Regions from separate parts of the Bacillus paralicheniformis genome, predicted to be linked through region 2. Evidence: riboswitches for the same ligand, from Rfam matches in the RefSeq annotation. Region 2 holds a riboswitch; each other region holds the start of a gene.

Region 1 (3,177 bases), 1.7 Mb from region 2:
TAGCAGATAAACCCCGCAGCCGGGATCCCTTCAAGCTCGAAGCTCCCGTCGCCTGAGCCCGCTGACAAATAGAGGTGTTCGTCCATCAGCTGGAAAAGGTGAGCTTTGCTGTATTCTTTGATCAAATGTCCGTTTTTGTCTGCGATGTACATGATATTGTACACACCGCTTTTTTTCTTAACGGCGACAGAGCCGCAAATGATATGGACACGGTTTGCTTTTGCCGTTTCCTGCAGCCATCTCTTCGTTTGCCTGCCTTCTTCATCTGCGATGGAGCCGAGATTTTTTAAATCATAACCCGTCGTCCACAGCTCGGGAAGGAGAAGAACATCCGCTTTCCGGCTTTCCTGTTCGATCAGCTGCTCCGCTTTTTTAAAATTTTCAGAAGGATTGCCGTATGCGATATCGAATTGCAGACATGAAATTGTCAGCTTCAATCTGGATCACCTCATTTTTTTCTTTACATTTTACATTTAACAATATATGATGATGGACTATCATTTCAAGAATTTTTCAAAAGCGGGTGAATCATATGAAATTTGAGCTTTCAGATGTGCTGAAACAGCTGCCTGAGCAGTTTTTCGCTTCCTTGGTGAAAAAGGTGAATGAAAAAATCGCCGCCGGCCATGATGTGATCAATCTCGGCCAGGGGAATCCCGATCAGCCGACACCTGATCACATCGTTGATACAATGGCGCAAGCCGTTCGCAACCCTGAAAACCATCAGTATTCCTCCTTTCGCGGCAGCCGTTCACTCAAGGAGGCGGCAGCCGCGTTCTATCGAAGGGAATACGGTGTAGAGCTCGATCCCGAACGCGAAGTCGCTGTATTGTTCGGCGGAAAAGCCGGTCTTGTCGAGCTTCCGCAATGTTTGTTAAATCCGGGGGATGCCGTGCTCGTTCCCGATCCAGGCTATCCCGACTACTGGTCGGGCGTTGAGCTGGCAAGAGCGAACATGGCAACGATGCCGCTTACAGCGGGCAATCAGTTTCTGCCTGACTACAGCCGGATTCCGAAGGAAGTGAAAGAAAATGCGAAGCTCATGTATTTAAATTATCCAAACAATCCAACCGGTGCCCAAGCCACGCCTGTTTTTTTCGAAGAGACTGTCCGGTTTGCCAAGTCAAACGGAATTTGCGTCGTCCACGATTTTGCCTACGGTGCGATCGGCTACGACGGCAAGAGGCCTGTCAGCTTTCTCGAAACGGAGGGGGCAAAAGACACAGGAATCGAAATTTACACGCTTTCCAAAACGTATAATATGGCTGGATGGCGGGTCGGGTTTGCAGTTGGCAACGCATCTGTGATCGAAGCGCTGAACCTTTATCAGGACCATATGTATGTCAGCCTTTTTAAAGCGGTCCAAGACGCCGCGGCAGCCGCGCTTCTATCAGACCAAGCGTGTGTCAAGGAGCAAAATGAGCGCTACGAAAAAAGGCGGGATGTATGGATTCGTGCGGTCCGCGAAATCGGTTGGCACGCGGATGCTCCGCAAGGTTCTTTTTTCGCCTGGATGCCTGTCCCTGACGGGTATACATCTGAGGCTTTTTCCGATCTGCTTCTCGAAAAAGCGAATGTCGTCACAGCGCCCGGCATCGGCTTCGGCAAATACGGAGAAGGCTATGTGAGAGTCGGCCTCTTGACAAGCGAAGAGCGGCTCCGGGAAGCGGCTTCGCGCATTGCCAAGCTGAATATATTCAAAAAGACCGGCCACAGTCATTGACAACCGGGAAAAACGATGGGATAATTCAAAATAATTTATAAAATCAATATTCTTATCAAGAGCAGGCAGAGGGACAAGCCCGATGAAGCCCGGCAACCGACTTTTTAAGCACGGTGCTAATTCTTGCAGCTGACGCTGAGAGATAAGGATTCGAACCTGAAATGCGAAACCTCTTTTAGCTAAAGCAGCAAAAGAGGTTTTTTATATGCATGAAGCAGGAAGGAGCTACAGAATGAGTGAACTTTTGGCAACATATGTTTTGACAGATCAAGGATGTGACGCAGAAAAGCGGGCCGAGCAAATTGCGATCGGACTGACGGTCGGGTCGTGGACAGATCTGCCGCTCTTAAAGCAGGAACAGCTGAAAAAGCATAAAGGACGCGTCGTCAAGGTCGAAGAAACAGAAAGCACGCTGGGGGAAAAACAGACAACGGTCACCATCGCTTATCCGGAAGCCAATTTTACAAGCGACATTCCCGCTGTGCTGACGACCGTTTTTGGAAAGCTGTCTCTCGACGGAAAAATCAAATTGGCGGATTTGGAGTTTTCGCAGTCTTTTAAACAATCATTGCCGGGCCCGAAATTCGGCGTATACGGGATCCGGAAAAAAATCGGCGAATTTGAAAGGCCTCTGTTGATGAGCATTTTTAAAGGCGTCATCGGCCGCGATATGGAAGACTTGAAGGAACAGCTCAGACAGCAGGCGCTCGGCGGAGTGGATTTGATCAAGGACGATGAAATCTTATTCGAAACAGGCAGTGCCCCCTTTGAAAAACGAATCACGGAAGGAAAAAAAGTGCTTGAGGCAGCTTTTGAAGAAACTGGGCGCAAAACGCTGTATGCCGTCAACCTGACGGGCAGGACAATGGAGCTGAAATCGAAGGCGAGAAAAGCAGCCGAGCTCGGAGCCGATGTGTTGCTGCTGAATGTGTTTGCCTACGGGCTCGATGTTTTGCAAAGCCTTGCGGAAGACGACGACATCCCGCTGCCGATCATGGCGCACCCGGCAGTAAGCGGCGCACTCACTTCGTCGCCGCATTACGGTTTTTCCCATTCGCTTTTGCTCGGCAAGCTCAACCGGTATGCGGGTGCTGATTTCAGCCTGTTCCCTTCACCGTACGGAAGCGTTGCTCTGCCGAAGCAGGATGCGCTTGCCATATATGATGAATGCACGAAGGAAGACGTTTTTAAACCGACATTCGCCGTTCCGTCGGCCGGTATTCACCCCGGCATGGTGCCGCTCTTGATGAAAGACTTCGGCATTGACCATATCATCAACGCAGGCGGGGGGATTCACGGTCATCCAAACGGAGCGGCAGGCGGAGGAAGAGCGTTTCGGGCGATCATTGATGCCGTCCTGGAAGCGGAGCCAGTCGAAGAAAAAGCAAAGCGTTCTCCCGATTTGAAGCTCGCCCTTGAAAAATGGGGAAGGGTTGAGGTTTCCGTATGAAGCA
Region 2 (3,177 bases):
GATTCAACAGTCTATGTCAGCAACGACATGCAAAAAGACATCACCGGATTTCTGAAGGCGGACAAAGACAGCGGCACGATCGAAAAAAAGCTTTCGGTTTACGCGGATAACTTTGAACATGTCGGACAGCTGACAACAGATTTGGAGGATGAAGGCTACTACGTCGATTCAATAACGAAAAAACTCGAAAGCATTAATCTTTTTTTCATGGCTTTTAAAATCGGTCTGATCTTCGTCGGAGTCATTGCCGTCTTGATTTCAGCGATCGGCATTTTCAACACGATGACAATGGCGGTTACAGAGCGGACGCAGGAGATCGGCATTATGAAAGCGATCGGGGCAAGCCCGAACGTGATCAGGAAAATGTTTCTGCTGGAAAGCGCCTATATCGGTATCTTAGGATCTGTTTTAGGTGTTATCATTTCATACGGTGTCAGCTTTTTAGTGAACAAGATTATACCACCTATTTTATCATCGGTTTCAGAAGGAGGAGCGAGTGCGGCAGACTTCAGCATCACCTTCTCGTACATTCCGGTCAGTCTTGTCCTTATCGCGACCTTGATCAGTGCAGGCGTCGCCATTCTTTCAGGCCTGAACCCGGCCATTAAAGCGACAAGAACGAACGTGCTGACAGCATTAAGAAGAGAGCTTTAAGAAAAAAGCCGGCGGTATGCCGGCTTTTTTAACGTTTCGGAGGTCTGTACCCCGCATCACGCGCCTCCTGTTCTGTGCAGAACCAGCGGGCGACGTTTTTCGTGCGGTCATAATATGTACTTCCTGGTGTATGATAAATATGGTTGACGCTTCCTTTGATTTTGCACTCTTGTTTGCTTTCACCGCTGTTTTTCTTAGGGGAGGGCGCGCTGTGTGACGTTCCGGCCTGAGCGGTGGCGTTCTTTTCTTTTACAGTGGCTTCGGCACTGCCGCTTTTTTCTTCAGCCTTAGCCAGTTTTTCTGACAGCGATTTTGTTTTTTTCGTAAGCGAGTCTTTTTCTTTTGTCAGTTTTTCATTTTCTTTTTTTAATGTGTCATTCTCCGTTTTGGCTGCCTTCAGTTTTTCGTTTGCTTGATTGAGCTGCTGCTTTAATGCGGTTTGCTCCTTTTGTACAGCGCTGTGTTCAGTTTTCAGTTCCTGAAGCTCGGTTGTCAGGTCCTCTGTTTTTGTCTCATTTACGGCATATGTTTCCTCACTGTAATAAGGCGCAGAGATGATCAGGAGGAGAAGTCCGCCTGCAAAACAAGGATAAAAGAGTTTTCTGGAAAACCTTTTGCCTGGAGAAAAGATTCTTCTGATCAAATGAAATACAAGGTAGCAGATGGAAAAAATAAAGGATAAAAACCCGATCAGCATGATAGATTCCATGATTCGTCTCCTTTCGTGTTTGATAACTATATTTTAGCTTAAAAAGAAAAAAATGTTTATACCAAAAAACTTCTTGCAAATCTAAATATTCAAACGTAAAATAAAGAAATCATTTAAAAAACTGAATATGCAGCTTATAAAGAGAGATGGAGGGACTGGCCCGGCGAAATCTCAGCAACCTGCAGCAGAGCAAGGTGCTAAATCCAGCAGAATGTCAGGCGCATTCTGAAAGATAAGTTGAACAACTCTTTCAGGCGCTGAAAGAGTTTTTTTTATTTTGGAGGAGGAGATATACATGAACAAGATATTAAAATGGACTTCCGTGCTGGGACTGGCCTTGAGCATGGCGCTTCTGACCGCATGCGGAAACAATGCCGAAAGCGATGGTAAAACGATCAAAATAGGCGCTACTGCAGGACCGTATTACGATATGGTCAAAAAAGCGATTCAGCCTGAACTTGAGAAAAAAGGCTACAAAGTTGAAGTGGTCGAATTCACCGACTATGTACAGCCGAACACGGCGTTAAGCGAAGGCGAACTCGACGCCAATTTGTTTCAACATGAGGTTTTTATGAAATCATACAATCAAGAAAACAATAAACATCTTGCTGCACTCATTTCTGTGCCGACCGCTCCGATGGGTCTCTATTCTGCCAAATATAACGACTTGAACGATGTCAAAAACGGGGCGGAAGTGGCTGTTCCAAACGATCCGGCCAATGCCGCCAGGGCATTTTTAACGCTCCAGGATCAGGGGCTGATTCGGCTGAAAAGCGATGTCGACACATTGAAAGCCTCTGTGCAGGATATTGCGGAAAATCCGAAAAAGCTGACATTTAAACAGCTTGAATCTGCCAATCTTCCAAGAGCGGTCGATGACCTGGATATCGCGGCTGTCCCGGGTAATTTCGCTCTCTCCGCTAATATGAAGTTGCAGGACGCGCTGGCGCTTGAGAACATGCCTGACCGCTACCGCAATCAAGTGGTAGTGGATGAAAAAAACAAAGACAAGCCATTCGCCAAAGATCTCAAAGAAGCGGTAAAATCCAAAGCTTTCGAAGATGCGATCGATCGGGAATTCGCCGGTTTCGGAAAGCCAAAATGGATGACGCAATCATAAAAAAATTCCCCCTTTAAAAAGGGGGTTTTTTATGTTGAAAATCGAAATCGTGTCAATTGAAAAAAATGGGCAAAACGAATAGAATCTAGAGGGAATGCTAAAGAGAAAGAAGGAAACGCTATGCCGCGCACATTATGGCTTTTGGTCATCGGAATGTTTATCAATGTCACAGGGGCATCTTTTTTATGGCCGCTGAATACCATCTATATCCATCAGCATTTGGGAAAGTCGCTGACAGCGGCCGGATTTGTGCTGATGCTGAACTCAGGGGCAAATGTGCTGGGCAACCTGTTCGGAGGATATTTATTCGATAAAATCGGCGGATTTAAAACGGTCGTACTTGGAATTGTGATCACGTTTGCGAGCCTTTCAGGCCTCGTCTTTTTTCATGAGTGGTTCCAATACATTCTTTTCTTAACATTGGCCGGTTTTGGATCAGGGATCGTGTTTCCGGCATGCTATGCAATGGCCGGCTCGGTTTGGCCGGAAGGCGGCAGAAAGCCGTTCAATGCTGTATACGTGGCGCAAAATGCAGGGGTGGCAGTTGGTTCAGCGCTCGGCGGAATTGTCGCGTCTTTTTCATTTACGTATGTTTTTCTGGCGAATGCGATGCTATATGCCGTCTTTTTCTTGATTGCGATTTTCGGATTTAGACGCATCCGGTCTGAAAAAGCCATGCAGTCTTCTGTTTTGG
Region 3 (3,177 bases), 280 kb from region 2:
CTTTATCCCCTTCGCTGCTGGAAGATCCGCAAGCGGCTAAAACGCCTGCAAAAATGATGAATAAAGCTGTTAATAAACCTTTTTTCATGTTGATGTCCTCCCTAACGTTTGTCTAATTTATTTGTTATAAAATCCCCGATAAACTGGATGATAAACACAATAGCTAAGATGAAAATAGTGGCGATGAGTATAATATCGGGATTGTTCATCTGAAAACCGTTTACATAGGCAAGGTTCCCGAGTCCGCCTGAACCGATTGCTCCGGCCATCGCCGTCGAACCGATCAGTGCAATCGCCGTAACCGTAATGCCAGAGATCAAGGCCGGCATCGATTCGGGCAGGAGCACTTTAAATATGATCGTCGATGTTTTGGCTCCCATCGATTTTGCCGCTTCAATCACGCCCTTATCAACTTCGCGCAAAGCGATTTCAACCAGGCGGGCATAGAACGGAGCGGATGCGATAATCAAAGCCGGAAGTGCGGCGTTCGGCCCCAAGATCGTGTTCATTAAAAACTTTGTGAAACCAAGCAGCAAAATAATCAATATAATAAAAGGAATAGACCTGAACACATTGACGATTGCCGAGATTACACCGTTCACGACTCGATTCTGCCAAATGTTTCCTTTTGAAGTCAGATACAGCAGCATACCGAGAATCACTCCGATGATAAAAGCAAACAATAGGGAAATTCCTGTCATATATATCGTTTCATACGTAGCTTCCCACAGCTGCTCCATATCTACGTTTGGAAACAGTTTTTCAAACATTCGTGATCACCTCTGCTTCTACTTGACGGCTCTTGATGAAATCGACCACATCATTGACCTCGTTTTCATATCCGTCGACATGAATGAACAATGAACCGTATGCGCCGTCCTGAGTTTGCGAGATTTTGCCTTGAAGGATGTTGACTTCAACATCGAACTTCCGAATGATCTGTGTGATCAGCGGCGATTCGGCCGCTTCACCGACGAAGGTGAGCTTGATCGTCCGCCCCGATGTCGTTTCTTCGAGGAAATGCTTCAGCGTTTCCTGTGTTTCCACCGGTTCTGTTACCTGCTGAACAAAGCGCTTTGTCATTTCTTCCTGCGGCTTGAGGAATACGTTCAGCACATCGCCTTCTTCCACGACCTTTCCGTTTTCCATGACGGCCACTCTGTGGCAGATTTTCCTGATGACATGCATTTCATGAGTAATCAGGACAATGGTCAGTCCGAGCCTTTCATTGATATCGGACAGAAGACCCAGGATCGAGTCAGTCGTCTGCGGATCAAGCGCTGATGTCGCTTCATCGCATAAGAGAACTTTCGGATTGTTTGCGAGCGCCCGAGCGATGCCGACGCGCTGCTTTTGGCCTCCGCTAAGCTGTGAAGGGTAGGCATTTTCCTTGCCTTCAAGTCCGACAAGCTTTATCAGTTCAGCGACTCTTTTCAGACGTTTTGCTTTGCTGACACCGGCGATCTCCAGCGGAAACGCAATATTGTCGCGGACCGTTCTTGACCACAATAGGTTGAAGTGCTGGAAAATCATGCTGATTTCCTGCCTTGCATTCCTCAGCTTCTTCCCTTTGATCTCACTGATTGTTCTGCCGGCTACTTCAACCGTGCCTGAAGTCGGCTGTTCAAGTCCGTTCAAAAGACGGATCAAGGAGCTTTTTCCAGCTCCGCTATATCCAATAATTCCGAAGATTTCACCTTTTTTAATCGTAAGGGTGACATCCTGGACAGCATTGACATCTCCATGCTTTGACCGATAAATCTTTGAAACATTTTGAAGATTTATCAAAAGCCATCACCTGCTTTCTTGCTCAATTCTCATAGTTGTCTAAATCCCTGATCAAACAATGAAAAAAGCCTTTCTGCACACATGAGCAGAAAGGCTTTTGAATAGTCTGGGCCTTTCTCTCATCTTTCAAAGCATAACGCTTCGTGTGAATTGGCACCATTTCAACACGTGTTGATGGTTGCCGGGTTTCATAGGGCACTTCCCTCCACCTCTCTGGATAAGAGAATCATATATTTATTTTTTGATTATTATGATCGGAATTCTTAAAGTAGGATATCATGCGAAAAAATAGTTGTCAACTATTTTTCGTAAGACAATCGGCCTACGGCGAAAAGAGACGAACGTAAACGCTCGTCTCTGTCCGACTTATACACGGAATGTGCCGATTTTTCAAATTTTTAAAATGTCTCTGAATAAAGATCGCTGTTTTTAAAAAAGCCGTCCGTCAGCCATAAAATCGCTTCAAGCTTCAATAAAGCTCTGAATGAGCCTTTTACTTGAACAGTGCCGCGCTGTACGAGATGCTGCAATGAAATATCGCCGTGAAGAAGGTCAATAATCTCGCTTTGCTCTCCAAAAAAGGTCAAATGAGCTTTCTCTGCAAGAGAAGATTTTTCCATTTCTCCTTTTTCGTTGATCGCTAACGTAAAAGCTTCTTTCTCGCCTTGAAACGTAATCAGCAAAGCCGTTGTCGATAATAGAGGTTTTAAAAAAAGAGCCTTGTCCTCTCTTTCTATCAATCCCATTTTCTCCAACTGTATAACCTCCTGTAAATTGGTCATACTTACAGATTCTCTGTCTGCCGCAGGAGTTCCTTTAGGAATTGCTCGACAAGTTTTTGCTGGTTATTTCCCGAGAAATATGTCAAAACCGCCCTTAATCCACAACATTTTGTTTAATCGTATCGTATAAGTAGGAAACGGAGTGAAAAGCGTATTCTTTTTTGACGACTTCCCCGTTTTTGTAAAGGATAAAGCATGGAACGCTTTCTATTTCCTGCTGCTTGGCAAATGCCGGGGAATAATTGAGATTGTTTTTATAAAAAGGAATGTCCTTTATCATTTCATCAACGACTTCCAGCATTCTTCCGGCCAGCTGACACGTTCCGCAGAACGGCGTGTATACATATAGAAGACAGGTCTCATGTTCAAGCCGTTTTAGCTCTTTTTCTTGGAGTTCTTGCATCTGTTGAACCGCACCTCAATACGTTTTATAATAAATATTTTGTATGTACCCGGATGTTTGAACGAATTAATACTTCTGCAACATGCTGACTCGGGGCGGAAGCGACTTCTTTGTATACCCTATCGATGTATAGATGCGAAGCTTGGGGGAGCTCCCTCGTCAGCTGCCGGCGGAGCTTTTCCCCTGATTCATCGGCATCCACCA
Region 4 (3,177 bases), 1.9 Mb from region 2:
TGCTTCATCCTTTCCATTTGGCATTATTCTAAAAGTATCACCTAATCCTGACAGGCTTTGTCACGATTCTAAAAAAAAAGTCAGTCGTACCTTGCTAAAATGTCAGAAGCCTTTCGTTTCAGCTGAAGCTTGATTTCCGCGGGTTCTTTGACAGTTGCCTCAGTGCCGAGGTTCCACAAAAGTTCCCCGAAATACTCAAGTTCTGGTCTGGGGAGGTTTGCATCGATCGCCCCCGTCCCGTCATCCCGCATGGTGAGGATCTTGAATAAGTCCACATCAGCCGCAGCCCGCCTGGCTCCTCTGCGTGTCAGTTCCGCTTGCAGCCGCACCGGTTCAGAGCACTCGCTCTCCGAATGTTTGATCCAGCTGAGAACCGATCGATAGGGAAGCTGGCGGGCCAGCGGGCTGGCCGCTTTTTCCGCCCGAAGGATGCGGTCGGCGCGGAACAGTCTGAACGCCTGCCTTTTAAAGCAATAGGCCGGACAGTACCAGAAGCCGTTCCAGCTGAACAAGCCGATGGGCTGGATGGATCTCTCCGCGCAATCGTCTGTTCCGTCATAAACGACCGTCAAAACGGATTGATTGATGGCTGCATCAAGAAGCGTTTCTAAATGTTCGGCGGCTTTTGGACGATGCGGATTCCAGAACACGATTCTGTCTTTCATCGCATCAATCCGCTCCTGTGTTTCCACGGGAAGGTGGCGGTAGAACTTTTTTAAAACCATCCGCGTTTCCGCATCAAAGGGAAGCGATCCGAAAAACTGCAGAGATTGATACGCGAAAAACATAGCCGCCGCCTCTGATTGTGTAAAAAAGAGCGGCGGAAGCACAGGTTCATTCAGCAAATAATAGCCTCCGTTCGCGCCTGTTTCAGAATAGATCGGGACGCCGAGCGCGCTCAGCTCGTCCAGATCGCGGAGAATCGTGCGGTAGGAAACCCCGAATTCTGCTGCGAGCTCCCCGGCCGTAAATTTTCGTTTTGTATGAACGGTCATCATCAATTCGATTAATCGCTCTGTTTTTGGCATCTGATTCCTCCGGTTCCGTCGTTTGGTTTCATCATACCATGTTCAATATGAGGAAAGATTTAAAAATGACCCTTGAAAAATGTCTTGACTTAGGTTAAAGTAAAGAACAATCAGAAAATTGAAGAGATTCTTATCACGAGAGGTGGAGGGACTGGCCCTTTGAAACCTCAGCAACCGGTCTGCACTGACGATGTCAGTGTACCAAGGTGCTAAATCCAGCAAGCAGATGCTTGGAAGATAAGAAGAAGCGCATAATCCCCCTTCTTCTTATGAAGAAGGGGTTTTTTATTTTTAAAAGGATGGTGTCATATGACTGAACATGTACAAACAACGCTGGCGCAAATCGGCAACCGCAGTGATGAAATAACGGGAACTGTCAATCCTCCCGTTTATTTCTCTTCTGCGTACAGGCACAAAGGGATCGGGGAATCCACAGGGTTTGATTACATTCGCACAAAAAATCCGACAAGACAGCTTGTTGAAGATGCAATCGCGAAACTCGAAGGGGGAACGCGCGGCTTTGCGTTCAGTTCCGGTATGGCTGCCATTCAGACGATCATGGCTCTGTTTCAAAGCGGGGATGAGCTCATCGTTTCGTCCGATTTATATGGGGGAACGTACCGCCTTTTTGAAAACGAATGGAAGAAATACGGACTTCGCTTTTTCTACGACGATTTTTCAGACGAAGACTGTATCAAGTCGAAAATCACGAACAATACAAAGGCACTGTTTGTAGAAACGCCGACAAATCCGCTCATGCAGGAAGCTGATATTCAAAAAATCGCGCAAATCGCCAAAGAGCACGACTTGCTGCTCATTGTTGACAATACGTTCTATACACCGGTTCTGCAAAAGCCGATTGAGCTCGGCGCTGATCTTGTCATTCACAGCGCGACGAAGTATTTGGGCGGTCATAACGATCTTTTGGCGGGGCTTGTCGTTGCAAAAGGCGAAGAGCTGTCTGAGGAAATGTTCCAGCACCAAAACGCCATCGGCGCGGTTTTATCGCCGTTCGATTCATGGCTCTTAATGAGAGGGATGAAGACGCTCGCTCTCAGGATGAGACAGCATCAGGAAAACGCGCGGGAACTTGCGGCCTTTTTGGAAGAGCAGGAGGAAATTGCCGATGTTCTTTATCCGGGAAAAGGCGGCATGCTGTCATTCCGCGTTCAAAAAGAAGAATGGGTTAATCCGTTGCTGAAAAATCTCAAGACGATCTGTTTCGCCGAAAGCCTCGGCGGAGTCGAAAGCTTCATCACCTATCCGGCGACACAGACCCATATGGATATCCCGGAAGACATCCGAATTGCAAACGGCGTCTGCAACAGACTTCTGCGCTTTTCAGTCGGAATCGAACACGTCTCCGATTTAAAGCAGGATCTAAAAGCTGCGCTGGAAAAAGTAAAAGGGGAGGCGGTTCCGCATGAGTCATGAAAACTGGACGCTTGAAACACGGCTTGTTCATAACCAAAATAAAACGGACGGAGCAACCGGAGCCGTCAGCGTGCCGATCCAGCACGCCTCAACCTTTCATCAAGGCTCTTTTGACAAATTCGGCGAATATGACTACAGCCGGTCAGGAACACCGACAAGAACGGCGCTTGAAGACACGATAGCCGAGCTTGAGGGAGGGACGAGGGGATTTGCTTTTTCATCCGGAATGGCCGCGATTTCCACCGCCTTTCTGCTTTTGTCAAAGGGCGATCACGTGCTTGTCACAAAAGATGTGTACGGCGGCACTTACCGGATGATTACGGAAGTGCTGAGCCGCTTCGGGATTGAACATACTTTCGTCGATATGACGGATTTAAATGAAATTGCTTTAAACATAAGGGAAAATACAAAAGTCATCTACCTTGAAACACCGTCAAATCCGACGCTCGGCATTACGGATATCAGAGGCGTCGTCAAGCTTGCCAAGGCGCACGGCTGTCTGACGTTTCTTGACAACACGTTTATGACCCCGGCGCTGCAGCGGCCGCTCGAGCTCGGCGTCGATGTTGTGCTACACAGCGCGACGAAGTTTTTAAGCGGACACAGCGACGTATTATCAGGACTTGCCGTTGTGAAAGACAAAAAGCTCGGGGAAGAACTTTATAAGCTGCAAAATTCGTTCGGCGCTGTTCTCGGCGTCCAAGACTGCTGGCTT

Evidence for each region. Region 2 has a riboswitch for S-adenosylmethionine ahead of CP943_RS16495 (MetQ/NlpA family ABC transporter substrate-binding protein). Riboswitches for the same ligand answer to the same signal wherever they lie in the genome.
Region 1: another riboswitch for S-adenosylmethionine. It lies ahead of mtnW (2,3-diketo-5-methylthiopentyl-1-phosphate enolase); the one in region 2 lies ahead of CP943_RS16495 (MetQ/NlpA family ABC transporter substrate-binding protein).
Region 3: another riboswitch for S-adenosylmethionine. It lies ahead of metN (methionine ABC transporter ATP-binding protein MetN); the one in region 2 lies ahead of CP943_RS16495 (MetQ/NlpA family ABC transporter substrate-binding protein).
Region 4: another riboswitch for S-adenosylmethionine. It lies ahead of CP943_RS07080 (methionine biosynthesis PLP-dependent protein); the one in region 2 lies ahead of CP943_RS16495 (MetQ/NlpA family ABC transporter substrate-binding protein).

The regions. Positions count from the first base shown of each region.
Region 1 covers NZ_CP023665.1:1,549,340-1,552,516, forward strand. Annotated here, with positions in the region: gene CP943_RS07930 (carbon-nitrogen family hydrolase) at 1-437, opposite strand, end outside; gene CP943_RS07935 (pyridoxal phosphate-dependent aminotransferase) at 533-1,723, shown strand; SAM riboswitch class I at 1,773-1,872, shown strand; gene mtnW (2,3-diketo-5-methylthiopentyl-1-phosphate enolase) at 1,956-3,173, shown strand; gene mtnX (2-hydroxy-3-keto-5-methylthiopentenyl-1-phosphate phosphatase) at 3,170-3,177, shown strand, end outside.
Region 2 covers NZ_CP023665.1:3,247,311-3,250,487, reverse strand. Annotated here, with positions in the region: gene CP943_RS16505 (ABC transporter permease) at 1-654, shown strand, start outside; gene CP943_RS16500 (sunset domain-containing protein) at 683-1,363, opposite strand; SAM riboswitch class I at 1,495-1,602, shown strand; gene CP943_RS16495 (MetQ/NlpA family ABC transporter substrate-binding protein) at 1,659-2,483, shown strand; gene CP943_RS16490 (MDR family MFS transporter) at 2,604-3,177, shown strand, end outside.
Region 3 covers NZ_CP023665.1:3,524,942-3,528,118, forward strand. Annotated here, with positions in the region: gene metQ (methionine ABC transporter substrate-binding lipoprotein MetQ) at 1-88, opposite strand, end outside; gene CP943_RS18095 (methionine ABC transporter permease) at 102-770, opposite strand; gene metN (methionine ABC transporter ATP-binding protein MetN) at 763-1,788, opposite strand; SAM riboswitch class I at 1,905-2,012, opposite strand; gene CP943_RS18105 (SCP2 sterol-binding domain-containing protein) at 2,187-2,543, opposite strand; gene CP943_RS18110 (thioredoxin family protein) at 2,665-2,973, opposite strand; gene CP943_RS18115 (toprim domain-containing protein) at 2,999-3,177, opposite strand, start outside.
Region 4 covers NZ_CP023665.1:1,389,324-1,392,500, forward strand. Annotated here, with positions in the region: gene CP943_RS07075 (helix-turn-helix transcriptional regulator) at 81-1,028, opposite strand; SAM riboswitch class I at 1,156-1,272, shown strand; gene CP943_RS07080 (methionine biosynthesis PLP-dependent protein) at 1,338-2,462, shown strand; gene metC (cystathionine beta-lyase) at 2,452-3,177, shown strand, end outside.